DNA from 3 places in the Flavimobilis soli genome. Region 1 is predicted to be linked to each of the others. Evidence: riboswitches for the same ligand, from Rfam matches in the RefSeq annotation. Region 1 holds a riboswitch; each other region holds the start of a gene.
The links. Region 1 has a riboswitch for thiamine pyrophosphate ahead of ATL41_RS06980 (thiamine ABC transporter substrate-binding protein). Riboswitches for the same ligand answer to the same signal wherever they lie in the genome.

Region 2: another riboswitch for thiamine pyrophosphate. It lies ahead of ATL41_RS00870 (YkoF family thiamine/hydroxymethylpyrimidine-binding protein); the one in region 1 lies ahead of ATL41_RS06980 (thiamine ABC transporter substrate-binding protein).
Region 3: another riboswitch for thiamine pyrophosphate. It lies ahead of ATL41_RS02685 (thiamine-binding protein); the one in region 1 lies ahead of ATL41_RS06980 (thiamine ABC transporter substrate-binding protein).

Annotation. Positions count from the first base shown of each region.
Region 1 is NZ_PDJH01000001.1:1,529,641-1,534,330, forward strand. It holds gene ATL41_RS06975 (ABC transporter permease) at 1-958, opposite strand, end outside; gene ATL41_RS06980 (thiamine ABC transporter substrate-binding protein) at 972-2,051, opposite strand; TPP riboswitch at 2,120-2,239, opposite strand; gene ATL41_RS06985 (VOC family protein) at 2,331-3,260, shown strand; gene ATL41_RS06990 (DUF4235 domain-containing protein) at 3,350-3,637, opposite strand; gene ATL41_RS06995 (hypothetical protein) at 3,850-4,690, shown strand, end outside.
Region 2 is NZ_PDJH01000001.1:181,079-185,768, reverse strand. It holds one part of gene ATL41_RS00885 (IS3 family transposase) at 1-342, shown strand, start outside; gene ATL41_RS00880 (GAF domain-containing protein) at 297-917, opposite strand; gene ATL41_RS13435 (hypothetical protein) at 984-1,124, opposite strand; gene ATL41_RS13430 (dihydrofolate reductase family protein) at 1,300-1,515, opposite strand; TPP riboswitch at 1,663-1,781, shown strand; gene ATL41_RS00870 (YkoF family thiamine/hydroxymethylpyrimidine-binding protein) at 1,924-2,589, shown strand; gene ATL41_RS00865 (ECF transporter S component) at 2,586-3,236, shown strand; gene ATL41_RS00860 (ABC transporter ATP-binding protein) at 3,233-4,690, shown strand, end outside.
Region 3 is NZ_PDJH01000001.1:587,589-592,278, reverse strand. It holds gene ATL41_RS02695 (nucleotide pyrophosphohydrolase) at 96-455, opposite strand; gene ATL41_RS02690 (quinone oxidoreductase family protein) at 452-1,447, opposite strand; TPP riboswitch at 1,546-1,664, shown strand; gene ATL41_RS02685 (thiamine-binding protein) at 1,794-2,087, shown strand; gene ATL41_RS02680 (ABC transporter permease) at 2,084-2,896, shown strand; gene ATL41_RS02675 (ABC transporter substrate-binding protein) at 2,893-3,891, shown strand; gene ATL41_RS02670 (ABC transporter ATP-binding protein) at 3,875-4,645, shown strand.

The DNA.
Region 1 (4,690 bases):
CACCGAGCCCGCGCGGGCGCAGCCGTCGCTCGCCGGGAGCCGAGCCGAGCAGGGCGAGCGCACGCACGCGCCGTGCCGACGCGCGGCCCGACACCCACAGGACGGCCGCGACGACGACGAGCTGCAGGACCGACAGGACCGCGGCCGCGCGCAGGTCGAGGAACTGCGTCGTGCGGACGTAGATCTCCGTCTCGATCGTGCCGAAGCGGCTGCCTCCGAGGATGAGGACGGTGCCGAACGCCGTCGCGCAGAAGAAGAAGACGAGCGCGGCGGCCGACGCGATCGCGGGGGCGAGCGCGGGCAGCGTGACCGTGCGCAGGACGCGCAGCGGGCTCGCGCCGAGGGCGCGCGCGGCCTGCTCGGGACGGGCGTCGAGCTGCGCCCAGAAACCGCCGACCGTGCGCACGACGACGGAGTAGTTGAAGAAGACGAGCGCGACGACGATCGCGGTGAGGCTCTGGTCGAGGCCGAGCCCGCCGAGCGGGCCTGCGTCCATGAACAGGCTGCGGAACGCGACACCGACGACGACGGTCGGCAGGACGAACGGCACCGTGACGACCGCACGCACGAACGCACGGCCGGGGAACGTCCGCCGGTACAGCACGTACGCGCCGGGGAGGCCGAGCAGGACGGAGAGCACGGTCCCGAGGCCGGCCTGCAGGAAGGTCAGGCCGACGACGCGCCACGTGCGCGGGCGGCCGAGCACCTCGCCGAACCCGCCGAGGTCCCAGGCGGCGGGCGACCACGCGGGGTGCGCCGCGGCGTCGGGCGACGCGAAGCCCTTGAGGATCATCGTCGCGACGGGCCACAGGAAGAAGACCGCGAGGAACAGTCCCGGGACCCCGACGGCGGCGAACCAGAGCGCACGCCCGGTCGCCCTGCGCCGGGCACCGCCGGGTGCCGCGTCCCCGTGGGGGGCGCGGTTCCCGGTCGGTGCCGGTGCGAGGGTCGTCGTCACGGTCGTGCTCGTCTCAGCCGAGCATCGTGTCAGTCCACGACTCGATCCAGGCGTCGCGGTTCTCCGCGAGCGTCGCGGGGTCGACCGTGATCGTCTTCTCGGCGAGCGGCCCGAACTTCTCGAACGCCTCGGGCAGGTCGACGTCCGGGTCGACCGGGTACATGTACACCGTGTCAGGGAGGGCCGCCTGGAAGTCGGCGGAGAGCATGTAGTCGACGAGTGCACCTGCAGCGGCGGGGTTGTCGGAGCCGGCGATCACGCCCGCGTACTCGACCTGGCGGAAGCACGTCGCGGGGAGGGACGACGTCGTGGACTCGTCGCCGTCGAGCGTGTAGGCGGGCGACGAGCCGTACGAGAGGACGACGGGGCGCGGGCCGCCCTCGCCGCCGCCGGAGAAGTCGACGTAGTAGGCGTCCGACCAGGAGTCGGAGATCTTCACGCCGTTGTCCTTGAGGCTCGTCCAGTAGTCGAGGTAGCCGTCCTCGCCGTAGGCGCCGACGGTCGCGGCGAGGAAGGCGAGGCCGGGGGTCGACGTCGCGGGGTTGGTGAGGACGACGAGGTCCTTGAGCGCGGGGTCGGCGAGGTCGTCGAGGGTCGCGGGGACGGGCACGTCGGGGTGCGCGTCGAACCAGCGGTCGTCGACGTTGATGCAGACGTCGCCCTGGTCGATCGGGGTGAGCGCGGTCGAGCCCTCGAGCAGGAGGTCCTTCGCGGCGTCGGGCAGGGCGGGGGAGGCGTGGTCGGCGAAGACGCCGGCCTCGAGGGCGCGTGCGCCGAAGATGTTGTCGATGCCGTAGGCGACGTCGCCGAGCGGGGAGTCCTTGGTGAGGATGAGCTGGTTGACGAGGGTGCCGCCGTCGCCGAGCTGGGTGACCTCGACGTCGAGGCCGAGCCCCTCGAGGTCGGCCTTCTGCTCGTCGGTGAGCTCGAAAGAGTCGTGGGTGACGAGGGTGACCTTGCCGGTCGGCGGGCCGGCCGTCGTCGTCGTGGTCGCCGGGCTCTGCTCGGTGGAGCAGGCGACGAGCAGGCTCGTGGTGGCGATCGCTGCGAGCGTGGCTGCGGTGCCCTTGCGGCGGCGGGTGGTGGTGCTCATGCGTTGGTGTCCTCCTAGGTCAAAGGAGGGGTGCCGCGTCGCGCCCCGCGTGTGCTGCGGCGCACGACGTGGAGAGAATCCCGACTCCCTACACCGGTGCTAACCGGATCAGGTTCGAGGGTCTGCGGTGGTCCGCACTCTCAGCGCTCACCGTCCGTGCGGGCGGCAGCGCTCCCCTGTCGTTCCTGACCAGCCTACCGCCCGCCGCGCCTCGCGGCCGTGCCCGTCCTCACACCGAGAATGGTTGACGCTTCAACTTTCTCGGGGGAGACTGAAGACATGAGCCGAGACATGATCGACGCCGCGAGCGCCCACGCCGCCGCACCCTCCGCCCTCCTGCCCGGCGACCGCCTCGCAGCCGAGACGCACATGGACGCGGTCACGCTGTACGTCCGCGACATCGACGCGATGGTCGCCTTCTACACGAACGTCATCGCGCTCGAGGTCCTGGCGAACGACGCCGCGGACGGCCGCGACGCCGTCGTCACCCTCGGCCGCGGCACGACGCCGCTCGTCGTCCTGCGTGAGGCTCGCGACCTGCCGCCGCGCCGCCCTGGCGAGGCCGGCCTGTTCCACACGGCGATCCTCTTCGCCGACGCCGCAGGCCTCGCCGCGACGCTCGCGCGCGTCGCGACGCTCACCCCGCAGCTCTACACCGGCGCGGGCGACCACCTCGTCTCCGAGGCGTTCTACCTCGACGACCCCGAGGGCAACGGCATCGAGCTGTACGTCGACCGCCCGCGCGACCAGTGGCGCTGGCGCGACGGCCACGTCGAGATGGCCACGCTGCACCTCGACCCGAACGCATTCATGCAGCAGCACCTCGACGAGGCCGTCCTCGCTGCCCCGCATGCCTCGGCCGCGACCCTCGGCCACGTCCACCTGCAGGTCGGCGACATCCCGACCGCGCGCCGCTTCTACGTCGACACCCTCGGCTTCGAGGCGACGACCGAGATGGGCTCGGCCCTGTTCGTGTCCGCCGGCGGCTACCACCACCACATGGCGATGAACACGTGGGCGTCGATGGGCGCTGGCCCGCGGCCCGTGAACCTCGGCCTCGGCGAGGTGTCGATCGTCGTCCCGACGCGCGACGAGGTCGGCGCGCTCGCCGACCGCCTCAAGCACGCGGGCGTCGCCGCCGCGGACGACGGCGCCGTGCTCACGTTCGCCGACCCGTGGCGCAACGAGATCCGCGTCGCCGTCGGCTGACCCCGGACACACCTCGGCCCCCTCGTCGCGAGCGACGAGGGGGCCGAGCCGTCTGCCAGGGCGTCAGCGCGAAGCGTGCAGGACCCGCGTCAGCGCGAGGCCTTCAGGGTGCGCCCCGCAGAGATCCGCGACGTCACCTTGCGCGCGCCCTTGTTCGCAGCGATGCGGCTCAGCGCGGCGACCGCACCCGTCACGCCCGCGAAGGTCACGATGCCCGCGATATTCGACTCGTTGTCGAGCGGGTCCTTCGGGGCGTCGTGCCCCGTCGCCTTCTTCCACACCGCGCCGAGGAGCTTCTGCGCCAGCCACGCCGCCAGCGCGGACGTGCCGATCAGGATCAGCTTGTCGACCATGCCCTCGTCGTTGTCGTCAGCCACGTCGGTCCTCCTCGTCGCTCGTCGGTGCGGCAGCCCGGGTCGGGCGGCCACCCTGCCCACGCTACCGGGACCGTGGCGCGCTGCACGTCGGCCGACCTGCACGCACGCCGCACGAGCGCCCGACCAGGTCCGGCCGTCCTGGCCGTCGTCGGCACGACGGGGCACGATGGACAGGTCGCTCACGACGACGGCACCCGGGGCGAGGAGGACCAGTGCGGCGAGACACCTGGACGCGGCGCGCCGTGCCGGCGCTCGCGGGTGCGCTCGCGCTGTCCTGGGTCCTCGTGTCCGCGGCTCCGCGCCCCTCGGCCCCGGGCCTGACGGGCGACGGGCTCGTCCGTGCCGTCGCCGCGGGCGCGGACGAGAGAGCGGGCGCGACGGGGGCGCACGCGACGATCACCGACGTCGACCACCCGGACGTCGCCGCGACGGACGAGGACGTCGTCGTCACGGTCGAGGTGAGTGCGGCCGGGCCGACGCTCCGGCTCGAGCGCCGGGACGGCGGGCGGTGGACGCCGGTCGCCGAGGAGGTGGCCGAGACCACGGCCGTCGCGCTCCCCGTGCCGAGCCGGGCGGGCGACGCGACGTACCGCGTCGTGCTCGACCCGGGCACCGGCACGGTCCGCACGAGCCCCGAGCTCACGATCTTCCAGTCGGACAGCCAGGAGCACGCCGCGTACGTCGCTCGGGCTCGCGCCGCCGTGCGCGACTTCTGCCCGCTCACGCCGATCTACGTCGACTCGCCCGACGTGCGGTCGGGCCAGACCGTCGGCAAGGCCCGCTCGTCGTGGGCGTGGGCTGACGGGCAGGCACGCTGGACCCAGTCGATCCGGCTGCGCTCGGGCCTGCCCGACGCCGTGCTCGAGCACACGGCGCTGCACGAGTGCGCGCACGTCGTCCAGGTGCGCCCGCTCGTCGACGGCGAGAGCGCGTACGAGGAGTCGACCGCGAGCGCCGAGCGGCTCTACGCCCGCGGGCCGGCCGAGCCGGGCGAGCTGCAGGCGGACTGCATGGCGTCGGTGATCACGGGGCGCACGGCCGTCATGTACTACG
Region 2 (4,690 bases), 1.3 Mb from region 1:
CGCTGTCACAGCGACGCGGGCTCTCAGTTCACGTCGATTCGCTACGGCGAACGCCTCGCGGAGATCGGCGCGACACCCTCGATCGGAACCGTCGGCGATTCGTATGACAACGCCCTGGCCGAGACGGTGAACGGCTATTACAAGACCGAACTCGTCCGCGGACCTGCCCGCCAACGACCGTGGAAGACCGTCGAGGACCTCGAGCTCGCGACGCTCGGGTGGGTGCACTGGCACAATGCGCAACGTCTCCATGGCTACCTCGGCGACGTCCCGCCCGTCGAGTTCGAGAACGCGTTCTATGCTGTCCAAGCCGACCGCGAACTGCTGGTCGGAATCAAATAGCGCGAGTCTCCATCAGACCCAGGGCGCTTCATCCTGATCGTCTCGAGCGCCGTGCCGAGCGCCTCCTCGATGCTCGACGCCTTCGCCACCGCATGCACGACAGTCGTCAGCGCCGTGACGTCACGGTCGTGCTCGACTGCGATCTCCCGCTCCGCCGCCCGGTCGAACTGCCCCGACACGAGCATCCCCGCAGCACGCATGATCGACTGCCGCGACTCCGACGGCGTCCCCACCCCGCTGTTGAGGAACTGCAACACCGCCACAACCTTGCCGCGGCTACGCACCGGCAGCGCCACACCGCTCAGCAAGCCCGAGCTCTCGATCCGCGACACATCCACACCCGGCCCAGCCGTGCGCAGATCGTGCAGGACGGCCATGTCGTCACGCTGCCAACACGTCCCCGCCAGCCCCTCGCCCGGGCCCAGAGCCAAGCCCTGCGCATACTCGCGGAACTCGCGAGGCGCCGTCCCGTCGTCGTGCACCAGACGCAGCCGCTGCGACTCCACATCAAGCTTCCACACCATCGCGTACGTCCACCCGAACGCCCGACGGATCGCCACGAGCGCCTCCGTCATCACATCCCCCGCGCACGTCGCCGGTTCGAGAGAGTCTGACGCCAGCCCGTCAGCGCCGCACGGGGATCACGCGGACGGGCGCCGCACCCGGTAGCGGCCGCACATATGGTCGCGGTTGCGGGCGACGTCGATGGGCGCGGGGTCGAGCCACCCCGTGATGTGCGGGTGCCCGGCCCCGATGAGCATTGGGGCGTACTGCAGCCACACCTCGTCGCGCAGCCCGGCCTCGGCGAACTGCTGGGCGACTCCCCCCGCCTCCCATGACCCACAACACCCCGCCGTCCGCTGCCGTGGTCATCTCGGCGTGAATGTCACGCACGTCGGCGTGCCTGAGCCAAACATCGGCGCCCGCGGGGACGGGCAGGTCGCGGTGGGTGAGCACCTAGGTCGGCGGTTCGAACGGCCAGGGCTCGTCACGGCGCAGCATCCACTCGTACGTCGAGGCGCCCATGACGAGAGCCCCGACGCCGTCGGCCAGAGTCGCGTGCGGCATGGGTGCGGCCCAGTCGAAGTCGCAGGAGAACAGCCAGTCGAGCGAGTGCTCCGGCGTCGCGAGGAACCCGTCGAAGGTCGCGGCGGTGTAGTAGCAGGTCGTCATCGGGGCTCCTCGCGCGACGACAGCCTCGAGGCTGTGCGGACCGGGCACCCAGAATCTCACGTTCCCCAACCCCGCACCCGCGTCCGCTTGGTGGAACGGGCGCCGGCCCCGTTGGCCCTCGAGGCTCGTCGTCGTTACGGTGTGTTCACCAAGCCCCCGGGGAGCGCATGAGCGCTGAGAGTGCAGGCCGGACCCCGTCCCACCTGCAGACCCGTGGAACCTGATCTGGTCAGTACCAGCGTAGGGAGCAGGGCGGAGCATTCCCGTCCCCGTGCCCGCGCGCTCTCGGGCGCACGGATGCGGGGGCACGTCATGGGCATTTTCGTGTCCGCGGCGGCGTGGCGCTGCCACGCGAGTGGATGCATCGTGCTTGCCCACCCCCGGGGGCGTCGATGCACAGGAGCACGCATGTCCCTCTCCCCGTCCACGACGTCCGCACGCAGCGGTGCCCAGACTCGAGACCCCCTCGCCCTGGGGGTCGGCGCACGCCTCACGGTCTCCGTGATGTCCGACGACTATGTCGCGATCCTGCTCACTGCCCTCGCGGACACGGCCGCGGCATCCGCCCCCGGTCTGGTCATCGAGTCCGACGACGTCTCGACGTACGTCGGTGGCGCCGAGGCCGACGTCCTCGCCTACATCGTCGACCTCATCGCGCGGGTCTCGGCGAGCGGAGCGCACGTCGTCGCGCACGTTCAGCTCTCCCGCGGCTGCCCGGGCGAGCTGACGTGCGGGCTCGACGCCCCCACCCTCGCGATCCCGGACCTCACCCCGCTCGCACCCACAGGGGTCGAGGCCACCGCCCAGTGGGCGCTGTACCCGCTCGCCGACGGCCCCGGCGCCGACCACATGTCCCACATCATGCCGGTCATCGAGCGGGCCAAGGCCGCGGGGGTCGCGCGTGCGTCGCGGCACTTCGTCACCGAGCTCGCAGGCGACCTCGCCGACGTCCTCGGCACGGTCGCCGACGGCTGGCTCGCCGCCGGCCGCTCCGTCGCGCACGTCGTCACGCACGTGACGATCTCGACGAACCACCCGGACGCCGATGCTCCCGCGACGGAGGTGGCCCGATGAGCACACCCCGCACCGACCTGCCCGGCGCGACGGCCGACGACGCCGCGACCACGCTCCCGACCCTCGTGCCCCGCGACCGCCGCGGGCTCACGCTCCACGAGACCGTGCTGCTCGCGGTCCTTGCGGTCGTCTTCGGGTTCCTCTACTGGGCGTTCGTCCAGGCGTGGTACGGACTGCAGATCGCGATGGGTCCGCTCGGCGACCTTGCCCAGAATGTGCTCGCCGGCTCATGGATCATGGTCGCGCCTCTCGCCGTGTACATCGTGCGCAAGCCGGGTGTCGGCGTGGTCGTCGAGATTCTCGCGGCTCTCGTCGAGGTCGCGTTCCTCGGCTCCCCCGTCGGGCCAATGCTCCTGCTCGTCGGGTTCATCCAGGGTGCGACCGCCGAGCTTCCCTTCGCCCTCACGCGCTACCGCCATTTCGGCTGGCCGACGTTCCTCGCGTCAGGTGTCTCCGCCGGGGTTCTGACCTTCGCGTACAACGCGTTCCGGCAGGGATGGCTCGGTCAGGAGTACCTCGGCCTCCGCTTCGCGTTCACGCTCGCGTCGTGCATCCTGCTGTCCGCGGTGGCTGCCAAGCTCCTCGGCGACGGGCTCCTCCGCACGGGTGTGCTCGACAACCAGGCGATTGGGCGCGCCGCACGATGAACGCCGCCGTGGTTCTCCAGGGCGCGGGCGTCCACTATCCGACCGCGCCGACACCGTCGTTGCACGACGTCACGCTGGGCATCGCCGCCGGTCGATCCTGTCTTGTCCTGGGCCCGTCCGGCTCCGGCAAGTCGACACTCCTGCGGATGATCACGGGGATCGTGCCGCAGACCGTCGATGCCGCTGTCACGGGTGACGTTCGCGTGCTCGGCTCCGATCCGCGCGAGGTCGCAACGTTCGACCTCGCGCGGCATGTCGCGTACCTCCAGCAGAACCCTCTCGACCAGCTGTGCCTCGCCGGGGTCCTTGACGACGTGGCGTTCACCCTGGAGAACCACGGCGTACCGTCCGAGCACATCGCGGCGCGCGTTCGAGCGGCTCTCGCGCGGGTCGGGGCCGCTCACCTCGCCGACCGTCCCACTGGGACGCTCTCGGGCGGTGAGGCGCAGCGGGTTGCGCTTGCCAGCGTTCTCGTCGCTGAGCCGGCGCTCCTCCTGCTCGACGAGCCGACGGCGATGCTAGACCCGGCTGGCGCGCAGCAGGTGGGCGCGGCGGTCGCGACCGTCATGAACGACGGTGGTCCGACGGTCCTCCTCGTCGAGCATCGTCTCGACGAGCTCCCCACTCTGCCGGTCGACACGCTTGTCATCGACGCTTCGGGCTCCGTGCTCGCGCACGGGCCCACGGCCGACGTCCTCACGACGCATGCGCAGGCGATCGAAGCCATGGGGTGCTGGCTGCCCCTCGACGTGCGGCTCGCCTCGATGCCTGACGCGCTCACCGAGCCGTATCTTCCTGGTGCCCGCCGCGTCCCCTCCGCACGCTGCACGTCGACGCCGCTCCTGCGTGCACGGGGTGTCACCGTGCGAGCTGAGGCAGTGTCCACACCCGCGATCGGCGCACCTGCCGGAGCTGCCGTCGTCCGGCAGCGTCCCACGCTCGTAGACGGTGTCGACCTCGATCTCCGCGCCGGAACGCTCACTGCGATCCTCGGCGTCAACGGCGCAGGCAAGTCGACGCTCCTCAAGGCACTGGCGGGACTGTGCCCCGCCGAGGGCACGCTCACGTGGCCGGCCTACACACCGGGCCCGCCCTCGCCCCGGCGGCGCCGCATCCGGCGTCGCGAAGACGCGCGCAACCAGCCACGTGTCGGCATGGTGTTCCAGCATCCTGAGCACCAGTTCCTGCGTCGCACCGTGCGAGAGGAGGTCGCGCACGCTCGCCGCGCGGCCACGCGAGCCGCCGACGGGCCGTCGGTCGAGTCGATCCTCGACCGGTTCGGTCTCCGACACGTCGCCGATGCCGACCCGTTTCGGCTCTCGGGCGGGCAGCAACGGCGGCTCACGCTTGCTTCCGCGTGCATGAGTCCCGATCCCGTGCTGCTCGTGGACGAGCCGACTTTCGCGCAGGACCGACGGAATGCGGCACGCGTCGCGCGCGAGCTGCGCGCCATG
Region 3 (4,690 bases), 940 kb from region 1:
CATGCGCTCGGCGTCGTGAGGGGCCCACGGTGACACCTCCCAGAGCGGACGACGGTGCCCGTCGGTCCCGGCGGGTGTCCCTCGCGCGCCTGGCGTCACCCGTCGTGCGCTCGCGACGGCGCCGAGCCGACCGGGAAGCGCCCGTGGTTGACCGCGAGCTTGCGGCGGGCGGCGTCGAGCAGGTCGATCCCCGTGACGTCGGCCAGGCGCGCGAGGTAGATGAGCACGTCGGCCATCTCCATCGCGACGCGCTCGCGCAGCTCACGGTCGGTGCGCACGGCGTCGACGCTCTCGTCGGAGCCGAGCCACTGGAGCTCGGCCGCGAGCTCGCCCGCCTCCCCGGTGAGCGCCATGGCGAGGTTCTTCGGCGTCTGCACCGGCGTCCAGCCGCGCTCCTCCGAGAAGTCCCGGACGGCCGCGACGAGGTCGTCGAAGCCGCCCGCCTCGACGCTCACAGCGCCTCCCCGCCGACCTCGAGCACGAGCTTGCCCGTCGTCTCGCGCGCCTCGAGCGCCCGGTGCGCCTCACCCGCGTCGGCGAGTGCGTACGTCCCGCCGACGCGGACCTTGAGGGCCCCGAGCCGGACGGCGTGGAACAGCTCGTCGGCCCGACGCAGCAGCTCGGGTCGTGTCGCGACGTGGTCGCCGAGCGTGGGCCTGGTGACGAACAGCGAGCCGCCCGAGTTGAGCCGTTGCAGGTCGAACGGGGGCACCTGGCCGGAGGCTCCGCCGAACAGCACGAGGATGCCGCGCGGCCGCAGGGAGGCGAGCGACGCGTCGAACGTCGTGCGGCCGACGCCGTCGTACACCGCGTGGACGCCTTCCGGGGCGACGGCGCGGACGGCTTCGGGAAGCTGCGCCGTGAGGTCGTCGAGCTGGTCGTAGCGGACGACGGCGGTCGCGCCCGCCTCGCGCGAGAGCTCGGCCTTCGCCTCCGTCGAGACGGTCGTGATGACGCGCGCGCCGCGCGCGACGGCGAGCTGCGTCAGGAGGAGGCCGACCCCACCCGCGCCTGCGTGCACGAGCACGTCCTCGCCGGGGCCGACGGGGTGGCTGGAGTCGACGAGGTAGTGCGCGGTGAGCCCTTGGAGCATGAGTGCGGCCGCGGTCGCGAGGTCGACGCCGTCGGGCACGGGGACCGTGCGGTCTGCTGCGACGACGACCTGCTCGGCGTACGAGCCGGGGCCGTCGACCCAGGCGACGCGGTCGCCGACCGCGACGTCCGTGACTCCAGGTCCGACGGCGCTGACGACGCCCGCACCCTCGCTTCCGGGCACGTGCGGGAAGTGCGCCGGGTAGACGCCCGAGCGGCGGTACGTGTCGATGAAGTTCACGCCCGCGAACGCGACGTCGACGACGACCTCGCCCGCACCTGGGTCCGGCGCGGGACGCTCAACCAGCGTGAGGACCTCGGGACCACCTGCGCGTACGGCTTCGATCGCTCTCATCACCCCAGCCAACCACCCGTCGGGCGTCCGGGTCGACGCGGCGGTCCCGGATCGCGAGACGACGGTCGCGGCGTGCGAGCACGGCCGATACGTTGACGGGGAAACGCCGGGGAGCTTGGTGCACCAAGCTGAGAGGGCGGATGGGAGACCACCCGAGCCGCCGACCCGCGAACCTGAACTGGGTAATGCCAGCGGAGGGATGCGTCGGTGCCGTCGGCACCTTGTCTGCTCGAACCGTCCCGCTGCTCGCGTCCTCGCCGACGCGTGCTGCGGCGCGCCTCGTCGGCGCGCGACGGTCGTGCGCGCGCCCGTCGCGGCGGCGCCCTCGAGCTCGAGGAGCGAAGAAGTGCTCGCACACATCCAGGTCTCGCCCCGCCCCGCCGGGACGGCCGACCAGCCCTACGCCCACATCGACCCCGCCATCGCCGTCATCCAGGACTCGGGTCTCGTCCACGAGGTCGGTGCGATGGGCACGACCGTGCAGGGGAGCCCCGACGAGGTCTGGGCGCTGCTGCGACGCGTCCACGAGGCAACGCTCGCGGCAGGCGCCCGCGGCGTGACGAGCCACATCAAGGTCGGGCAGGGCGCCGACGACGACGGCCCGACGATCGAGGACCTCGTCGCGAAGTTCCGGGCGTGAGCAGCGTCGCCCCGCGCCCGGGTGCGGACCTGCTGGCGCGTGCGTGGCCGCCGGCGGTGCTCGCGACCGGCCTGGTCGTCGTGTGGGAGGTGGCCGTCCGCGTCGGGGACGTCCCGGCGTTCATCCTCCCCGCGCCGAGCCAGGTCGTGTCCGCAGCCGTCGGGCTCGCCCCGCTGCTCGAAGACCACGTCACGACGACGATGACGGAGGCACTCCTCGGTCTCGTGCTCGGAGTCCTCGCAGGCAGCGCGCTCGCGCTCGCGGCCGCGGCCTCGCCCTGGCTCGACCGGGCGCTGCTGCCGCTGCTCACGCTCACGCAGACCGTGCCGACGGTCGTGCTCGCGCCGCTCATGGTGCTGTGGGGTGGTGTCGGGCTCGCGCCCAAGGTCGTGCTCGTCGCGCTCACCGTGTTCTTCCCCGTGCTCGTCGCGGCGGCAGGCGCGATGCGCGACGCTGAGGGGGAGCTTGGCGACGTCCTGCGCGGTCTGGGCGGCACGCGCCGCCAGGTGCTGCTGCTCGTGCGAGCGCCGGCCGCGCTGCCCGGGGCCCTGTCGGGGCTGCGGCTCGCCGCCACGTACGCCGTCGGCGCCGCCGTCGTCTCGGAGTATCTCGCTGGGACGAGCGGCCTCGGCGTCCTCATCCAGCGCGCCCGCAAGGGGTACGACGTCGACCGCATCTTCGTCGCGGTCGCCCTCGTCGCGCTGCTCACCGCGCTGCTGTTCGTGATCGTCGACGCGGCGTCGCGCGCCGCCCTGCCGTGGCAGCGGCGCGAACCCGGAACCCACCTGCTCGCAAGGAGACCAGCATGAGAGCTCGTACCGCTGCCGCGTTCACCGCGGCGCTCATCGCCCTGTCCGCCGGCTGCGCGGCGCCGCCGCAGAGCGGCGCGGTCGAGGGCGACCTGACGCCTGTGACCGTCGTCCTGGACTGGACGCCCAACACGAACCACCTCGGCCTGTACGTCGCGCAGGACCGCGGCTACTTCGCGGAGGCGGGGCTCGACGTGACGATCGTCGAGCCGGGGGAGGCGTCGGGGTTGAGCCTCGTCGCGGCGGGCCAGGCGGACGTCGCGTACTCCGTCGCCGAGGCGCTCGTCCCGGCCCGGGCCAAGGGGGCCGACGTCGTGTCGGTCGCTGCGGTCCTGCGCCGCAACACGTCGAGCCTCATCGGCCTGAGCAGCGCGGGTATCGGGCGTCCGCGCGACCTGGCGGGGCGCACGTACGGCAGCTACGGCAGCGCGCTCGAGGAGGCGCTCGTGCGTCGTCTCGTGGCGTGCGACGGCGGCGACCCGGACGCGGTCGAGCTCGCCCCGCTCGTGAGCGACGACTTCCGGGTCGGGCTGACGCAGGGCCAGTTCGACGTGGCATGGGTCTTCGAGGGCTGGGACACGATCAGGCTGCGCGACGTCGACGGTCTCGACGTCGCGTCCATCCCGTTCGCGGACCACACGGACTGCATCCCCGACTGGTACACGCCGCTGCTCGCGACGTCCGAGACGGTGCTGGCCGAGCGGCCGGGCGTCGTCGAGAAGCTCGTGGCGGCGGTCGGACGCGGCTACGAGGACGCGGTAGCCGACCCGCAGGCGGCCGCCGACACGCTCCTGGAGGCTGTCCCGGAGCTCGACCGCGAGCTCGTGTCGCTCAGCGCGGCGTACCTCGCAGCGGAGATCACGGCGCCAGGCAAGCCCTGGGGCTGGCAGGACCCGGAGGTGTGGCGGGAGTTCCTCGCATTCCTCGAGGAGGAGGGGCTCGTCGAGCCGGGCCTGACGGCGGAGGAGCTGTGGACCGATGACCTCCTCGGCTGACGTCCGGCCCGACCTCGGGACCGCGGAGGGGCGGGGGAGCGTCGAGGTCCGCGGGCTGAGCGTGTCGCTCGGCGGTCGCGCCGTACTCGCGGACGTGTCGTTCCGGGTCGCGCGTGGCGGGCTCACGGCGGTCGTGGGCCCGTCCGGGTGCGGCAAGTCGACGCTGCTGCGCATCCTCGCGGGTCTCGCGGTCGCGGGGACGGTGGTCGACGGCGGCGCCGTCCGGCTCCCGCACGGCGACGACGGGCGGCCCGACGTCGCGTGGATGCCGCAGGGCGACTCGTTGCTGCCGTGGCGGCGCACCCTGGGGAACGTCGCGCTCGGCGCTCAGGTGAGCGGGACGTCGCGCCGGGAAGCGACCGACGCGGCGCGCGGCCTGCTCGACCGTTTCGGCCTCGCGGGCTTCGAGCGGTCGTGGCCGCACGAGCTGTCGGGCGGGATGCGTCAGCGTGCGGCGCTCGCACGTACGGTCCTCGCCGGGCGGCAGGTGCTGCTGCTCGACGAGCCGTTCGGCGCGCTCGACCCGATCACCCGCCGCGACATGAACGGGTGGCTTGCCGCACACCGGGAGGAGGGGGTCCTCGGGGACGGCGCGGCGGTCGTGCTCGTGACGCACGACGTCGACGAGGCGGTCGCGCTCGCGGACCACGTCGTCGTGCTGTCGCCCCGGCCAGGGCGGGTCGTCGCGCTGGTCGATGTCGCGGCGCTGGGCCACGACGCGTCACGTCGCGTCGTGCTCGCGTCCCTCGGGTGACGGGGGCGCTGAGGGAGGATAGGGGGACACACCCCGGGGATGGGT